DNA from 4 places in the Herbaspirillum sp. UBA812 genome. Region 2 is predicted to be linked to each of the others. Evidence: predicted binding sites of a transcription regulator. Region 2 holds the regulator's gene; each other region holds the start of a gene.
What was found. The regulator LexA, encoded in region 2, represses DNA repair genes until DNA is damaged. The targets are predictions, from matches to a motif close to ACTGTATNNNNATACAGT.
Positions count from the first base shown of each region.

Region 1 (4,196 bases), on a different contig from region 2:
TTGGCCTTGGTCTGCTCCTTGTTGTGCGCCAGCCAGGAGGAGATGCCCTGCTTTTCCAGGCTGTCACGCACAGTGGCGATCAGTTCCAGGTTGGAATTGCGGCTGGTGGTATCGAAGGCGACCAGGGTCTCTAGCCATTGGCGGGTGTTCATTGTCTTGCTCCAGTTTCCGTCTGTACAGGTATTCGTGTCTTCAAAAGCACACCGCCGTCTTGTATCAAGACGGCGGCGTCAAAGGCGATAGCTTACCCGGAATGCCTCAAGGCTGCTGACCGGCCACTTTCAAGCCCTGGTCGGACAAGCGCAATACGCGCGCACAGCGGCCTGCCAGTTCGATGTCGTGGGTCACGATCACGAAGGCCGTGCCCAGCGTGCGCGAGAGTTCGATCATCAGTTCGAAGGTGCGGTCGGCCGTGCTGCGGTCCAGATTGCCGGTCGGTTCATCGGCCAGCACGCAGGCCGGACGCGTCACAAGCGCGCGCGCCAGGGCCACCCGCTGGCGCTCGCCCCCGGAAAGCTCGCCCGGCACGTGCGTCACGCGCTGCGCCAGGCCGACCTTCTCCAGCATCTCGCGGGCCTGCTCCTGCGCTTCGGCCCGTTTGACGCGGCGAATCATCAGCGGCATGGCCACGTTGTCCAGCGCCGAGAATTCCGGCAGCAGATGGTGGAACTGGTAGACAAAGCCCAGCGACTGGTTGCGCAGCGTGCCGCGCTCGCTCTCGCCCAGGCTGGCGAAATCCTTGCCCAACAGGCTGACGGTGCCGGTGCTGGGCGTATCGAGCCCGCCCAGCAGGTGCAGCAAAGTCGACTTGCCGGAGCCCGAGGCACCGACGATGGCGACTTGTTCACCATGGTAGACGTCGATATCGACATTGCCCAATACCTTCACCGAATACTTGCCCTGGGTGAAGGTCTTGCCCAAGCCGCGCGACGACAGCACGGCCTGGCGATTCTTGATCGGATCGTTGTTATTCATAGCGCAGCGCCTCCGCCGGTTTGACACGGGCCGCTGCCCAGCTCGGATACAAGGTAGCCAGGAAGGCCAGCACCACGGCCAGACCGCCGATGGTATAGACGTCCGACCAGATGAGTTCGGATGGCAATTCAGAAATCACGTAAATGCTCTTGGGCAGGAACTGCACGTGGAAAGCCCGCTCGATGGCCGGTACCAGCACATCGATATTGAGTGCCACCACCACCCCCAGGCCGACGCCGATGGCCGTACCGACCAGGCCGACCAGGGCCCCCTGAATCACAAAAATCTTCATGATGGAGGCGGGAGAGGCCCCCAGCGTGCGCAGGATGGCGATGTCAGCCTGCTTGTCGGTGACCGTCATCACCAGCGTGGACACGAGATTGAAGGCCGCCACGGCGATGATCAACGCGAGGATGATGAACATCATGCGCTTTTCGGTCTTGACGGCCGCGAACCAGTTGCTGTTCTGCTGCGACCAATCGCGCAGGTACAGGTCGCCACTCAGGGTGCGCGCCAGCTGCTGGGTCACTTCCGGGGCCTGCAGCATGTCGCGGATGCGCAGGCGCACGCCGGTGGGGGCATCCATGCGGAACAGGGTTTCTGCATCCTGCAGCTGGATGAAGGCCAGCGACGAGTCGAATTCATAATGGCCCGCTTCGAAAATCCCGGTCACCGTGAATTGCTTCAGGCGCGGCAAGACCCCGGCCGGGGTCACCTGCCCTTGCGGCACGATCACCGTGACCTTGTCGCCCAGTCCCACGCGCATGCCGCGCGCCAGCTCGCCACCGATGACGATGTTGAATTCGCCGGGTTTCAGGGAATCGAAACTGCCCTGCTTGACCTGCTTGGCCACATCCGAGACCTTGGGCTCTTCCTCGGGCAGCACGCCGCGCACCAGCACGCCGCGCAGGTTGTCGTCACGCGTCATCATGGCCTGGCCCGATACATAGGGCGCAGCGCCCAGCACCTCGGGATTCTGGAAGGTCTGCTTGGCCACCGCCTGCCAGTCCTTCATGGAACCGGAGGCATCGAAGACTTCGATGTGGGCCAGCACGGAAAGCATGCGGTCACGCACTTCCTTCTGGAAACCATTCATGACCGACAGCACCACGATCAGGGCAGCCACGCCCAGCGCAATGCCGGCCATGGAAATGAGGGAAATGAAGGAAATGAAACTGTTGCGGCCGCTGCGCTTGCCGGCCCGCGTGTAGCGGATGCCGACCAGCCATTCGAACGGCAGGTTTTTAATCAGACTCAAAATTGCTCCGGGAGAGGGCCTGCACAATGTGCTGCCAGTGGCCTCGCCTCCCGGTTCCGGGACGCAATCCTCTGGCCGCACGCCAACACGGGCGAAGACAAAGCGCGAAGTTTGCCACAGTTTGCAGTCATGGCCCATCCCTGGCCGTCTGCTCCATACTCGCGCCGGACCCGTCGGTCGTCTGCCGTGAAGCCTGTAGATTCACTTCTACCGCAGAGGTTCGCGCCAAGATGTTTCATATAGTGGATGTGCCTGATGTTGCGTCCGGGACTGGTTATATATACAGTACCTCCTTGCCCAGCCATCGCCGATATGAATTTCCCCGCACCATGCCACCCGAACTCGCCCAGGACGTCCCCGACACCAGCAGCCCGCCCACCGGCGAGCGCGACCCGTTTGCGCGCCTGAACGCACAGCAGCGCGAGGCGGTCGAGCATGGCAGCGCCTTGCCAGCAGCGCAACAGCCGCCGCTGCTCATCGTGGCCGGTGCCGGTTCGGGCAAGACCAATACCCTGGCGCACCGGGTCGCCAGGCTGATCCTCGATGGGGCCGACCCGCAGCGCATCCTGCTGCTGACCTTCTCGCGCCGAGCGGCTGCCGACATGAGCAGGCGCGTGGGCCAGGTGATCCGCCAGGTGCTGGGGCTGGCGGCCACCGACAGCCCGCCGCAACTGCCCTGGTCAGGCACCTTCCACGCCATCGGCGCGCGGCTGTTGCGCGAGTACGCGGCCGTCATCGGCCTGGAAGAAGACTTCACCATCCAGGATCGCGGAGATTCCGAAGACCTGATCGGCCTGCTGCGCCACGAGATGGGGCTGTCCTCCAGCGACAAGCGTTTTCCGCTGAAGGGCACTTGCCTGTCCATTTATTCACGTGCGGTCAATACCCGGCAAGACCTGGGCACCGTGCTGCAGACGCAATTTCCCTGGTGCCGTGAATGGGAGAGGCTGCTGGGCGAACTCTTTACCCGCTATGTCGAGGCCAAGGAAGCTCAGCACGTGCTGGATTACGACGACCTGCTGCTGTTCTGGGCCGACATGCTCTCCGACCACGAGATTGCGCAATCGGTCGGGGCGCGCTTCGATCATGTGCTGGTGGATGAATACCAGGACACCAACCGCCTGCAAGCCGAGATCCTGCAACGAATGAAGCCCGATGGCGCCGGCGTGACCGCCGTGGGTGACGATGCCCAGTCCATCTATTCCTTCCGGGGCGCTACGGTACGCAACATCCTCGATTTTCCCGATCTGTTCACCCAGCCGGCGCGGCTGTTGACGCTGGAACAGAATTACCGCTCCACGCAGCCCATCCTGCAGGCCTCCAACGCCGTCATCGCCGATGCGCCGGAACGGCACGTCAAGCAGCTCTGGAGCGACAAGCCGTCCTCACAGAAGCCGCAACTGGTGGTCATCCCGGATGAGGCCGAACAGGCGCGCTGGGTCGCCAACCGCATCCTGGCGCATCGTGAAGAAGGGCTCACCCTGAAATCCCAGGCGGTGCTGTTTCGTACCGCCACCCACAGCGCGGCGTTGGAACTGGAGCTGGTCCGGCGCAACATCCCCTTCGTGAAGTTCGGCGGACTCAAATTCCTGGAAAGCACCCACATCAAGGACCTGCTCTCGCTGCTGCGCCTGGCGCACAATCCAAGCGGGCGCATGGCCGGCTTCCGCGCGCTGCAACTGATTCCCGGGGTCGGTCCCGCCACCGCCAGGAAGGTACTGGACCTCATGGCCGCCGCCAGCGACCCGGCCGATGCGCTGCTGAACTTCGGCGCACCCGCCAGTATCGCCCTGCAATGGCAGGCCTTTGCCGACACCTACGACCTGATGCGCCGCGCCAGTGCCAGCTGGCCGACCGACATCCAGGCCGCGCGCGACTGGTATCTGCCGCACCTGGAGCAGCGCTATGAAGACGCCGACGCCCGCGCTGCCGACATCGAGCAACTGACCGCGCTGGCCAATGG
Region 1 is NZ_DBIC01000038.1:9,895-14,090, forward strand. Features, by position in the region: gene argE (acetylornithine deacetylase) at 1-152, opposite strand, end outside; gene lolD (lipoprotein-releasing ABC transporter ATP-binding protein LolD) at 259-975, opposite strand; gene B3873_RS02320 (lipoprotein-releasing ABC transporter permease subunit) at 968-2,233, opposite strand; gene B3873_RS02325 (ATP-dependent helicase) at 2,563-4,196, shown strand, end outside.
Region 1: the regulator LexA is predicted to act here: its motif matches at 2,503-2,520, upstream of B3873_RS02325 (ATP-dependent helicase).

Region 2 (4,196 bases):
CCTGTTCAACGCCAGCGGCGGTGAAACGGCAGAATTTCTTGCGCTTGAACAGCGGGTTTTGCTGTTGGCGCTTGTTTTTCAGCTTGCTTTTATCGAACTTTTTACCGAATGCCATGGTTGGCTCCTGTATCTAAAAATTGGGTAAGGTCTGTTTGGCTACCTTGCGCCGCTCAATCCGGCGCGACCGGGCCAAAATCAACGATATGAAACACGACGCTCTTGCTGTTGCGATTCCTGCGGGCCAAAAAGCCGGTGAACCGGAAGACTTCACCCAGTGCCGCCCTGTTGAGCGCACCGGAGATTTCCCCCGCTGCCAGCGCCGCGATCTCGAATTCGACCTGACGCTTCATGCCAGCTTCCACCTGTTCCGACTGATGCTGCAACCTGGCAGTGACAATCGGGATACCGGCCGGCGTATAACGCAATACATCACGTTCGGCCAGGCTGGCGATGACTTGAAGCTGGTTCACTCTCCGCTATGGTGTCGCAGCGCTTAAGCTGCCGGAGCTTCGGTACGGCTCTTGGCCGCGTCTTCCTTTTGCACTGCCTTCAGGATGGGGGAAGGACCGGTTTCGGCCTTCTTCATCTTGACGGTCAGGTGGCGCAGGACGGCGTCGTTGAACTTGAAGCCAGTTTCGATTTCAGCCAGCGTTTCGCTGTCGACTTCGATGTTCAGGCAGACGTAGTGAGCCTTGGCCAGCTTCTGGATCTGGTAAGCCAGTTGGCGACGACCCCAATCTTCGACACGGTGGACCTTGCCGCCGCGGGTGGTGACGATGCCCTTGTAACGCTCGATCATCGCCGGCACTTGCTCGCTTTGGTCCGGGTGGACGATAAATACGATTTCATAATGACGCATGTAGACTCCTTATGGACTTATTGAAGACGCCCACCCCGGCGTCAAGACGGGTGTGGGAAGAGGAAAACCCGAGATCATACTAGGTTTCCCGCCTGACAGCAATGCCAGCGTCACGCCAGTGCGGCCGCGGAACCACAACGCGGGCCCTGCGCATCGCCGCTGGCGGGTCAGCACCAAGTCCTTCAGTTGCAACGCGCTCTATATAAACAAGAAAGCTTGCCTTTTCCGCCCCGGAATATGCATGTTGCCGTTGACACAAAGATTGCACCTGTATAAAAATACAGACTGTTCATCCAAACAGCCTTCCCTCCGAGAAAGGCCACCCTCATGCTCAAACTGACTGCGCGCCAGGAACAGATCCTGAACCTGATCAAGAACGCCATCGAGAACACCGGCTTCCCTCCCACGCGCGCAGAGATCGCCGCCGAGCTGGGCTTCCGTTCCGCCAACGCCGCCGAAGAGCATCTGCAGGCCCTGGCCCGCAAGGGCGCCATCGAGATTTCCCCCGGCACCTCGCGCGGCATCCGCCTGCGCGAATCTGGCACCACAGGCATCAGCACTGCACGCCAGATGGCCCTGCCCCATCCCGCCCTGATGCAGCTGAGCCTGCCGCTGATCGGGCGCGTGGCGGCGGGTTCGCCCATCCTGGCCCAGGAACACGTGGAAAAGACCTATCAGGTCGACCCGGCCATGTTCCCGGCCAAGCCCGACTACCTGCTCAAGGTGCGCGGCATGTCCATGCGCGACGCCGGCATCCTCGACGGCGACCTGCTGGCCGTAAGGCGCGCCGACCAGGCGCGCAATGGCCAGATCGTGGTGGCCCGCCTGGCTGACGAGGTCACGGTCAAGCGCTACCAGAAGAGCGGCAGCGTCATCACCCTGTTCCCCGAGAACCCGGAATTCGAGCCCATCATCGTCAAGCCGGAAGACGACCAGTTTGCACTCGAAGGACTGGCCGTGGGATTGCTGCGCAGCTGGAACTGAATTCTCGGCGGCGCGCAGGCCCGACCGCCGGAAAGACGCTGCCAGCGGCGACTGATCGCTTGTTTATGCATGAACCTCCGCTTAAAACGGAGGTTTTTTGCTTTCTATTTAGCTCTTCACCTGTGACCGGTTACGCATATCATCCTTGCTGGATAGCTATGCCCGGCGCAATGGATGCGCCCAACCAAGAGGACCCTTTTCGATGTCGACGCGCAAGAGCAGCAACAAGCACGGCAAACACATTCCGGCCCCGGCGGCCGCCAAGTCCAACCTGCAGGATCTGCTGGACGTTCGCAAATGTCTGGACCTGCTCGACAACCGCAAAACCGAGGAAGCCAAGACGATCTGTACAGCCGTACTGGCCCGCGCCCCCAATCTGGTGTTTGCCAACCACGCACGCGGACTGATCGCCATGCAGGAAGGCCAGTTCGCGCAAGCCGAGCAATATCTGCGCAAGGCCATCGAAGCCGACCCGAACAACGCCGAATACCTCAGCAACCTAGCCGGCACGGTGCTGAGCCAGGATCGCATCGACGAGTCCATCGCCATCTACGAGCGCGCCATCGCCATCGACAAGGAGAACCGGGCGGCACGCATCGGCCTGGCCAACGCCCTACACGAAAAGAATGATCCGGAAGCCTCGATCAAATATTTCGAGGATGCTGCCCGACGCGAACCGAATGCGCCGGGCCCGCTGTCGCACCTGGGCCGCGCCCTGATCGACGCACGGCGCTTTGACGAGGCGGTCGCCACGATTCTGAAGTCGCTCGAATACCAGATCAATTTCGCCCCCTCCCACACCGCCCTGGGCGAAGCCTTTCACGCCATGGAGATGTACAAGGAGGCCGTGGAGTCCCACAAGACCGCCATCCTGCTCGATCCCCAGGACACCTACGCCCACAACAAGATCGCCGATAGTTATCTGAAAATCAACAAAATCGAAGAAGCCCACGAGCACCTGCTGCGCGTCATCGAGATCGCGCCGAAGGATCCGAATGGCTACGTCAAGCTCGGCTCAAGCTACTTCAACACGGGCGACCGCTTCGACGATGCCATGCGCATGTTCAAGCAGGCCCTGGCGCTGGACCCCAAGCACGCCCTCACCTACAACAACATCGGCGCGATCCAGCACGATCATGGCGATTATGACGATGCGCTTGGCAATTTCCGGACGGCCTTGGCGCTGCGGCCAAATTATCCGACCGCCAAGCACAACCTGGCACTGACCCTGTTGCTGCGCGGACAGTTCGAAGAAGGCTGGGAGTGCCACGAGAGCCGTCTCACCACCAAGGAACGCGCCCACGTTTACCGCCTCATCCACAAGCTGTTCGAGGTCATTCCGAAATGGGATGGGAAGTCCTCGCTGGCGGGCAAGCGCATCCTGCTGATGCACGAGCAAGGCTTTGGCGACAGCATCCAGTTCCTGCGCTATGCCCGCCTGCTCATGGAGCAAGGTGCCAGCGTGGCGCTGCATGTGAAGAATCCTCTGTACCGCCTGTTCCAATCCTTCACACCGGCAGTGACACTGGTGCGCGAAAGCGACCCCCTGCCGCCCTGCGACTGCGCCTATGTGCTCATGAGCCTGCCCTATGCCATGCGCACGCACAGCGTCGAAGATATCCCGCGCTATGCGGAGGGCTATCTGTCTGCCGATGCGTCACTGGCGGCGCACTGGAAGCAGAAGATTTCCACCTTGACACGATCGGCAGACAATCTGCGCGTCGGCATCGTCTGGGGCGGCAATCCGGAGCATGGCAATGACCGCCATCGCTCGATTCCACTGGAGAAAGTCAAGCAGTTGTTTGAAATTCCCAGGATGGAGTTTTATTCATTGCAAAAAGGCAAGCCGGCAGACGGCCTGAAGGAATTGCCGACCGATTGGCCCGTCTTTGACCTGGGCAATGAGTGCCAGGACTTCGCCGATACCGCTGCCGCCATCAGCAATCTTGACCTGGTCATCTGCGTGGATACCTCGGTGGCCCACCTGGCCGGAGCACTTGGCCATCCCACCTGGGTGCTGTTGCCACATGTCCCCGACTGGCGCTGGCTCAACGACCGCGACGATTCCCCGTGGTATCCCGGCATGCGCCTGTTCCGCCAGCCGGCAGTCAGCGATTGGGACTCGGTCCTGAAAAAGGTTGGCGAAGAATTAACACTGCTGCAACAGAAGAAAGCCCAAGGCTGAGCTGGCAAGGAGCGCCCAGCCATGGCAGGAAACCGCCCTTCCCGGGCGGTTTTTGCTTTTCGGAACATTTTTCTTGGCCGCAACAGCAATTTTCCTAAAGTTTTTGGAATTGCCGTCGAAAAAGGATTTGCTTGGAGTTTCAAAGCACGCAGTTTTAGTTCGGAAAGC
Region 2 is NZ_DBIC01000019.1:1,961-6,156, forward strand. Features, by position in the region: gene rpsR (30S ribosomal protein S18) at 1-115, opposite strand, end outside; gene priB (primosomal replication protein N) at 171-470, opposite strand; gene rpsF (30S ribosomal protein S6) at 494-859, opposite strand; gene lexA (transcriptional repressor LexA) at 1,187-1,843, shown strand; gene B3873_RS00995 (tetratricopeptide repeat protein) at 2,046-4,028, shown strand; gene B3873_RS01000 (hypothetical protein) at 4,050-4,196, shown strand, end outside.

Region 3 (4,196 bases), on a different contig from region 2:
TGCGAGGCGCCTTGCAGGAAACTGAAGTTGGTGCGGCAATATAGTTCGGCATAGTCGGGCAGGCCGGTCTGGGGTACGCCCAAGGGCAGGGAAGCTTGCATGCCGTGCTCCTAGCCGAACAGGCCGTGCAGGAACCACTGCGGCTCCTCGTCGGACCACTCGCCGCCGCGCCACTGGCGGAAGATCCAGTAATAGGCATGGCTGGCATCGCGCGCCGTGAAGTAGTCGCGCGTCAATGGCCGGCCTTCCCACCAGCCGGCTTCGATGCGTTCGGGCGGAGAAGTGAATTCCAGCGCACTGCGATAGAAGGGCTTGTGCTGCTGCATCCGCAAGGGCAAGGGTTCGGCCAGCAGCCACAGCGGACGCGGCGGCAATCGCGCCGCATCGGTAGTCAGGGAAGCCGGCAGGCTGGCGGGGCTCTGCATCACGCTGCACCAGCGGTTGGCGACCTCGGGCCGGTGATCGGCGCGCGGGGCAGCCTGCTGCACCTTGTCCGCGCCCAGACGCGCCACCAGCAGTTCCAGCAGGCGCTGGTGATCCTCGGCACTGCCGCCGGGTTCGGGGAAGAGCATCTCGCTGGCCGCCTGTTGGTTTTCCAGTTCATCGGCGGCCAGCCCCAGGGCGATGGCCGGGGCGGGCAGGGAGGAGCGGGCCAGCTTTTCCTTGACCAGGGTATGCAGGTGGTCTTCTTGCCAGGCCGGTACCGTCAGCGCTATCTGCAGTTCGGTCGGCGCCACTGCCTGCCGTCCCCGTTCATGTTCCAGCCACAGGCGCAGCTTCTTGATGGCCAGCTGGCGTGCCGTCAGCCAGCCGGCCAGCTGAGCCAGCAAGCCTTGAGCATAGGCGGCCAGGATGTCGGTGTGCTCGATGCGGTCCGGCAGCTCCACCCGGGCCTGGAACGTTGGCGGTGCCACGATCCAGTCATGCACTTCGGGCGCGGCACCATAGGCGCGGTCCAGCATGGCCAGCAAGTCCTTGCCGCAGCGGCGCTGCAGACCGGCGCGGGGCAGGCGCTGCACCTGGCCCAGCTGGCGGCAGCCCAGCCCGTGTAGCCATTCCAGATGGGCACGGGCGGCGGTGAGCAGAACCACCGGGAGACGGTCCAGTCGGCGCTGCAGGGAACGGTGGCTCAGGGTGCGCACGTAGCCGTAGCGTGCCAGCAGCCAGGCCCCGGTGGCCGTGACGGCGCATGACAGGGTGGCCGACAGTCCCATCCGGGCAATGGTCACCCGTATCTTGCGGCACAGGGCCCGAATCCCGCCGAACAGGCGCAGGCTGGCGCCCACTTCCAGCAGGATGCAGGCCTCTTCGGCCAGCGTGACCTGGGGCGTGTATTGCAGCAGGGCCAGGGCGGCTTGCTGCAAGGTGGTTTGCTCCCGCAGGATATCCCGCTCGTTCAGATGCGCTTGCGGTGCCAGCAACTGCACGCCGCCGCGCCGCATGCCTTCGTGCACGCCCAGCGCGCGCGCCGGTGCCGTCAGGGCGGACACGCGGTCGCGCTCGAAGACCACGGCCGCTGCCTCATCCAGCCAGTTCGGACGGAAGACTTCCAGCGGCAGCAGTGGCAGGTGTACGGCGATCCACAGGGGTGACATGGCGTTGCAAATTCGGTGAAGGCAGCAAAGGGAGAAACAGGCTTTGTTCGCGCAGCGGGCCGCGGCGCTTGAGAAAACCGATCTCCAGCCCGTCGCGCGCTGACTTGAGCGTCAGCCGCAGGGGCGCGGGGGAAGGCTCGCGCGCGCAGGACAGCGGCCTCAGCATGAAGAACAGCGTCTGCCCGGCCTGCGCCGCCACATGCAGGCGTCGCAGCAGGTCATGATCGCCCTTGCGCAAGCGCGGCTGCCACATCAGCAGGGCCTGGCAACTGTCGGCCCGCAAGACCTGCTCGGCAGCCCAGCAGGCGTCGGCCGCATGATCGGCCTGCAACTGCAGCAGCCGTGATGCTTCCACCCCCATATGCGCCCAGCCGGGGGCATTGACCTGGTGTGGGGCCTGCAGCAGGGCGATCCGGCCCCCCTGCGGCGGGCGCCGGGCAGTGGCGGGCGCACGCGCCAGTACCGGGCGCAACAGGCGCAGCTCGCCCACGCCCTCCTGCGGCAGCAGCAGCTCGATGAGCACCCCGGGCGGCCAGCCGCATTCGGGCAGCTCGGCATCCAGCGCCTCGAATCCGCTGGAGACACCGCGCGCACCACCGCGCGCCAGCTGGGAGGCCAGCCAGAGCGAGGGGTGGATGATTTCCGGACGAGGGACCGGAGAGCTGGATGTCAACATGGCAAGAAAACGAGGATGCGAAACAGCAGGAAAGTGCGGGTAAAAGCAAAGACTGTATAAATATACAGTAATTGTTTTGAGGTGTGAAAAAAACTGCCTTTGGGCTTGCAATCAGGTGAAATTTCCCGAAAGCAATGCCGAAGATCGCTGATCCATCGGCAATTGATACCGAAAATACAAGCTCATCTTCAGTTTTTCCTACATGTCCGACAGCCATTGCTGACCTTGGCAGAAGAGCTCTTCCGATAGTGAGGATCGGTGAGGCTTTCTACACTGCAGATGTGGACAAAAGTTGGGTTGTCATTTGCATGCTCGCGCAGAGCAAGAGGGCGGCAAATGACAAATGTCTGCTCCATTCGATCATCCAAGACAAGGAGTCACACATGGCAAATTCACAAAATCCGGGGAACAGCAATCGCGGCTTCGCCGCCATGGATAGGGAGAAACAGCGCCAGATCGCCAGCATGGGAGGCAAGGCCGCCCATGCCAAGGGTGCTGCCCATGAGTTCACCTCCGCCGAAGCCCGGGAAGCCGGACGCAAGGGTGGTCTGAACAGCCATGGCCGCAAGAATGCCGCCGCGGCCGCCGCTGCTCAGAACGGCAATGGTGGCAATGGCGCCAGTGCATCGGCCCAGCCGCAAATGAACCAGAGCACGCCGCAAGAGGGCAATGGCACCCAGCAGCCGCAGCAGTCGGACAGCAATCCCCAGCAGCAAGGCTGAGAAAGCGGCCCCAGCGGCCACCTCAGGCAGACTCAGCCGCCGTACCAGGACCCTGATCGCATCAGGCAGCCGTTCCAACGAAGGACCCTGCGCTCCACTGGCTTCAGGAACCGGGCGGTGCACCTAGTCAATAACAATAAAACGAAAGGCGCGTTGAGCGCCTTTTTTGTTGCCTGCAGCCCGCCTCCGACGGGAGGCTTCAATTGCGTGCCAGATCATCCATCATCGGCACCAGCGCCAGCAGGAACAATGCGGCTGCCAGCGGCATGGTCGCCAGGAAGCCCAGCGCCTTGAACCCAAAAGCACCCGTCACGCCCCCCAGGAAGAACATCAGCAACAGCGAGGACAGCAGCATGAACTTGCGCCGCGCACCCGGCACGGGATCTTCCGTCACCGCCTCATGGGGCTGGCGGGGGGCCAGGGTCCAGTAGCACATCTTGCCGATCTCGATGCCGATGTCGGTGACCAGGCCCGTGACGTGGGTGGTACGGATCTCCGATCGCGAAATCTTGCTGATCATGGCATTTTGCAGACCCATCACGAAGCACAGCAAGGCCGCGGTCACCGGCACGAACAGCAGCCGGTGATTTTCCAGATTGCTGCCGAGGATGCCAAAACACAGCAACAGCATCGCCTCCAGCATCAGCGGCATGGCGTATTCGCTGTGCAGGCCGCGCCGCCGGGCCCAATTGATCATCACCGCCGAACAGGCCGCTCCCAGCAGGAACGACAGCAAGGCACTGGCGCCGGCCACCAGCAGCAGGGTTTCCCCCAGCACCAGGTTGTCGGCCAGCGAGGAGACGATGCCCGACATGTGCGAGGTGTATTGGCCCACGGCCAGGAAACCGCCGGCATTGACGGCACCAGCGATGAAGGCCAGCGAACGCCCCAGATGGCGGTTGGAGAGGTCGGTGCGCGCCGGACTGGTCAGACGGCGCAGGTAATTGATGGGCATGACGGTTCCAGACAGTGAGGCAAGCACCCCAGGCGACAGCATCCCCAAGCCACCCCTGCGCAACGTCTGCCTCTCCTGTCCCCCCGGAGAGACTCATCTTCGCCGCTTCCTACGCAGAGTGCCGGTGGCTTCTTGCTGCCTTTGCCTTCAGTGTTTCTTATGCTGACAAGAATACTTCTTCCTGGCCCGGCGCGGGGAAAGAGGCTGCATTGCCTGACCTGCGTCAGTGGCGCGGGCGGCACAGGGTT
Region 3 is NZ_DBIC01000013.1:9,774-13,969, forward strand. Features, by position in the region: partial or broken gene B3873_RS00610 (error-prone DNA polymerase) at 1-101, opposite strand, end outside; gene B3873_RS00615 (Y-family DNA polymerase) at 111-1,595, opposite strand; gene imuA (translesion DNA synthesis-associated protein ImuA) at 1,522-2,271, opposite strand; gene B3873_RS00625 (KGG domain-containing protein) at 2,655-2,993, shown strand; gene B3873_RS00630 (YoaK family protein) at 3,193-3,948, opposite strand.
Region 3: the regulator LexA is predicted to act here: its motif matches at 2,323-2,340, upstream of imuA (translesion DNA synthesis-associated protein ImuA).

Region 4 (4,196 bases), on a different contig from region 2:
TGGCTTGCGCACCACCGGTTTCGGGGTCATCCACAAGCAGGGCAACACGCTCTCCTATATCGCTTCCGGCACCATCAAGACGCCGGATGGCGACCTGCCTTCACGCCTGAAGGTGATCCTGGCCAGTGTCGGCGAAGTGGTGAAGTCGTATGCACCGGACTGCGCGGCCATCGAAAAAGTGTTCGTCAACGTCAATCCGCAATCCACCCTGCTGCTGGGGCAGGCGCGCGGCGCGGCCATTTGCGCGCTGGTGGCAGCCGACCTGGCGGTAGCCGAATACACCGCCTTGCAGGTCAAGCAGGCCGTAGCCGGCCACGGACGCGCCCAGAAGGCGCAGGTGCAGGAGATGGTGGCGCGGCTGCTGAAGCTGCCCGGCCTGCCGGGCACCGACGCCGCCGATGCGCTGGGCGTGGCGATCTGCCATGCGCATGGGGGAGGGGTCTTGTCGGACCTCGGCGCGCTGGCCCCGGCGCTGGCGCGCAAGGGCATCCGCATGCGCGGCGGGCGTCTGGTCGGTTAGCTTTTTTTCTTGAAGAGCGACAGCACGCGCTGCGCCAGCTTCACCACCACCAGCACCACTGCCCCTGCGACCACGCCGAAGAGGGCATTCAAGACCGCCGGGGTGATCGCCCCGAGGATCGGTCCGACGACCGCGATAGCCTCCACTGCTTGCGCCGCCGCGTCGATGGCGTGATGCGCGAAGGGCAGGCCGTGGGTCAGGATGCCGCCGCCGACCATGAACATGGCAATCGTCCCGATCACCGACAGACTGCGCATCATCTTCGGTGCGGCCGCCAGGACTGCCCGGCCGATACCGGCCTTGAAGCGTCCCCAGGCGCTCGCGCCCGCATGCTGCACCAGATAGAGGCCGCCGTCATCGAGCTTGACGATACCGGCCACCAGCCCATACACGCCCGCCGTCATGATCAGGGCAATGCCCACCAGTACCGTGATCTGCTGCTGCAGGGGCGCACCTGCGACGGTACCCAGGGTGATGGCGATGATCTCGGCCGAGAGGATGAAGTCGGTGCGCACGGCATCCTTGATCTTTTCCTGCTCGTAGACCAGCGGATCGACGTCCTCCGCCGCCTTGGCCGCGATTTCATGATGCTCGTCATCGTGCGGAAGATACTTGTGGGCCAGTTTCTCGAAGCCCTCAAAGCAGAGGAAAGCGCCCCCCAGCATCAGCAGCGGCGTCACCGCCCAGGGGATGAAGGCACTGATGGCCAGCGCCGCCGGTACCAGGATGGCCTTGTTCTTCAACGAACCCTTGGCGACCGCCCAGACCACAGGCAATTCCCGTTCGGCGCGCACGCCCGCGACCTGCTGGGCATTGAGGGCCAGGTCGTCGCCCAGCACGCCGGCCGTCTTCTTGGCGGCCACCTTGGTCATCAGGGAAACGTCATCGAGCACGGTGGCGATGTCGTCAATCAATGCGAAGAAGGCGCTACCGGCCATGTTTTTCCTTTGTCTTCATCTCTGAGGGTGGCTTGGATACTGTTTATCCGAACAGTGCTGTATCATCGCGGGATTATCACAGAAGCTGCCTCCCACGCACATCCCTGACGCCATGATCGGTCGCCTCTCCGGAATTCTTCTAGAAAAAATCCCCCCGAACCTGCTGGTCGACTGCCAGGGCGTCGGTTACGAAGTGGCCGTGCCCATGAGCACCTACTACAACCTGCCGGGCCTGGGCGAGAAGGTCACGCTGCTGACCCATCTGGCCATCCGCGAGGATGCGCACATCCTGTTCGGGTTTGGGACCGCCGAAGAACGCAATACGTTCAAGGAGCTCATCAAGATTTCCGGCGTGGGCGCGCGCACGGCGCTGTCCATCCTCTCCGGCATGTCGGTGGCCGACCTGGCCCAGGCCGTGACCCTGCAGGAAGCCGGCCGTCTGACCCGCGTGCCCGGCATCGGCAAGAAGACCGCCGAACGCCTGCTGCTGGAACTGAAGGGTAAGCTCGGTGCCGATCTTGGCGCGGTGGCCGGCGTGGTCCACAGCGACGCCTCCGCCGACATCCTCAATGCCCTGCTGGCGCTGGGCTATTCGGACAAGGAAGCGACCCTGGCCATGAAGCAGGTGCCCAAGGACAGCAGCGTCTCGGACGGCATCAAGCTGGCCCTGAAGGCGCTCTCCAAGGGCTGAGCCCGGCCAGACAAGGATTAGAGCATGAGCATCCAGACCGACGATTTCTCCGAACAGCGCATCATCTCCGCCACCCCGGCCTCGGCCAACGAGGAAGCCGTCGAGCGCGCCCTGCGGCCCAAGCAACTGGACGAATATGTCGGCCAGGAAAAGGTGCGATCCCAGCTCGAAATCTTCATCTCGGCTGCCCGCAAGCGCGGCGAGCCGCTCGACCACACCCTGCTGTTTGGCCCGCCCGGCCTGGGCAAGACCACCATGGCCCACATCATCGCCCGCGAGATGGGCGTGAACCTGCGCCAGACCTCGGGCCCCGTGCTGGAGCGCGCCGGCGACCTGGCCGCGCTGCTGACCAATCTCGAAGCCAATGACGTGCTCTTCATCGACGAGATCCACCGCATGTCGCCGGTGGTGGAGGAAATCCTCTACCCGGCGCTGGAGGATTATCAGATCGACATCATGATCGGCGAAGGCCCGGCCGCCCGTTCGGTGCGCCTGGACCTGCAGCCTTTCACGCTGGTCGGTGCCACTACCCGCGCCGGCATGCTGACCAATCCGCTGCGCGACCGTTTCGGCATCGTCGCCCGGCTGGAGTTCTACACCCCGCCCGAGCTGGCCCGCATCGTCACGCGCAGCGCCGGCTTGCTCAATGCGCCCATCGTCGAGGAAGGCGCGCTGGAAATCGCCCGCCGCAGCCGGGGCACCCCGCGTATTGCCAACCGCCTGCTGCGCCGCGTGCGCGACTATGCCGAGGTCAAGGGGGAGGGCCGCATCACCCGCGAGATGGCCGATGCCGCCCTGGTGATGCTGGACGTGGACCCGGTCGGCTTCGACCTGATGGACCGCAAGCTGCTGGAGGCCGTGCTCTTCAAGTTCGGCGGCGGCCCGGTCGGGCTGGACAACCTGGCGGCGGCCATCGGTGAAGAACGCGACACCATCGAAGACGTGCTGGAGCCCTACCTGATCCAGCAAGGCTACCTGCAGCGCACCCCGCGCGGGCGCATCGCCACGGGCCTGGCCTATCAGCATTTCGGCGTGACTGCGCCGCAAACCGGCCCGAACGGTGAACTCTGGGGCGCATGAGCTCTGCCATTCTCAAGCTGGACAGGACTGTTGCAGCCACTGAAAAACAGCATGACGCGGAGCAGGTCAATCTGATGAAATTTTCGTCAGATCTCGTATAAAAGCGAGTTTTTGCTTGTGCAAAAATTAATCGTCATCGACAATGGATAGCTATTCACTATCTTTCGATGTGAGCCCTCCATGCTAATGTCGAGCCAAGCCCTCCGCTACGCGCATCAGTTGCTGGATGCCCGCGCTCAGTCCCGCATCATCCCGCGCATTTCCGAGTCCGAGCCGCTGTCGGTCGAAGACGCCTACGAAATCGCCCACAACATCCGCAATATCCGCGTTGCCCAAGGCGAGCATCCTATCGGCCGCAAGATCGGCTTTGTGGTGCGCAAGAACTGGGAGCGCTACGGCATCATCGATGAAGCGCGCATTCCAACCTGGGCACCGATGTACGACGCCACGGTCCGCTTCGCCGACGACAACTACGGCGCGCAATCGCTGACCGGGGCCGTGCAGCCGCGTATCGAACCCGAGATCGTCTTCAAGCTCGGCAAGACCCCGGCCCCCGGCGCATCGCTGCTGGAGCTGGCCGATTGCCTGGAGTGGATGGCGCATGGCTTCGAAATCGTGGTCTGTCCCTTCCCCAACTGGGAATTCACGGTAGCCGATTCAATTGCTGCCTTCGGGTTACATGGCACCCTGATCGTGGGCGAGCCGCACGTGCTGTCTTCGGCAACCAAACACCACCTGCCGCAGATCCTGGCCAGCGCCAGCGTATCCCTGTCCTGCAACACGGAGTCGTCCAGCGTGCTGCGTGCCGCCGGCTTCTGCAATGACGAGATGGACAGCCCCCTGCACGCCCTGTGGCACCTGCACCAGCTGCTGCAGAAGCAGACCCGCTTCCGCCAGCTGCAGGCCGGCGAGATCATCAGCACCGGGACGTGGACCGACGCCTGTCCCATCGAACCCGGCCAGACCT
Region 4 is NZ_DBIC01000243.1:27,593-31,788, reverse strand. Features, by position in the region: gene ruvC (crossover junction endodeoxyribonuclease RuvC) at 1-520, shown strand, start outside; gene B3873_RS15935 (DUF808 domain-containing protein) at 517-1,458, opposite strand; gene ruvA (Holliday junction branch migration protein RuvA) at 1,571-2,149, shown strand; gene ruvB (Holliday junction branch migration DNA helicase RuvB) at 2,174-3,229, shown strand; gene B3873_RS15920 (2-keto-4-pentenoate hydratase) at 3,410-4,196, shown strand, end outside.
Region 4: the regulator LexA is predicted to act here: its motif matches at 1,497-1,514, upstream of ruvA (Holliday junction branch migration protein RuvA).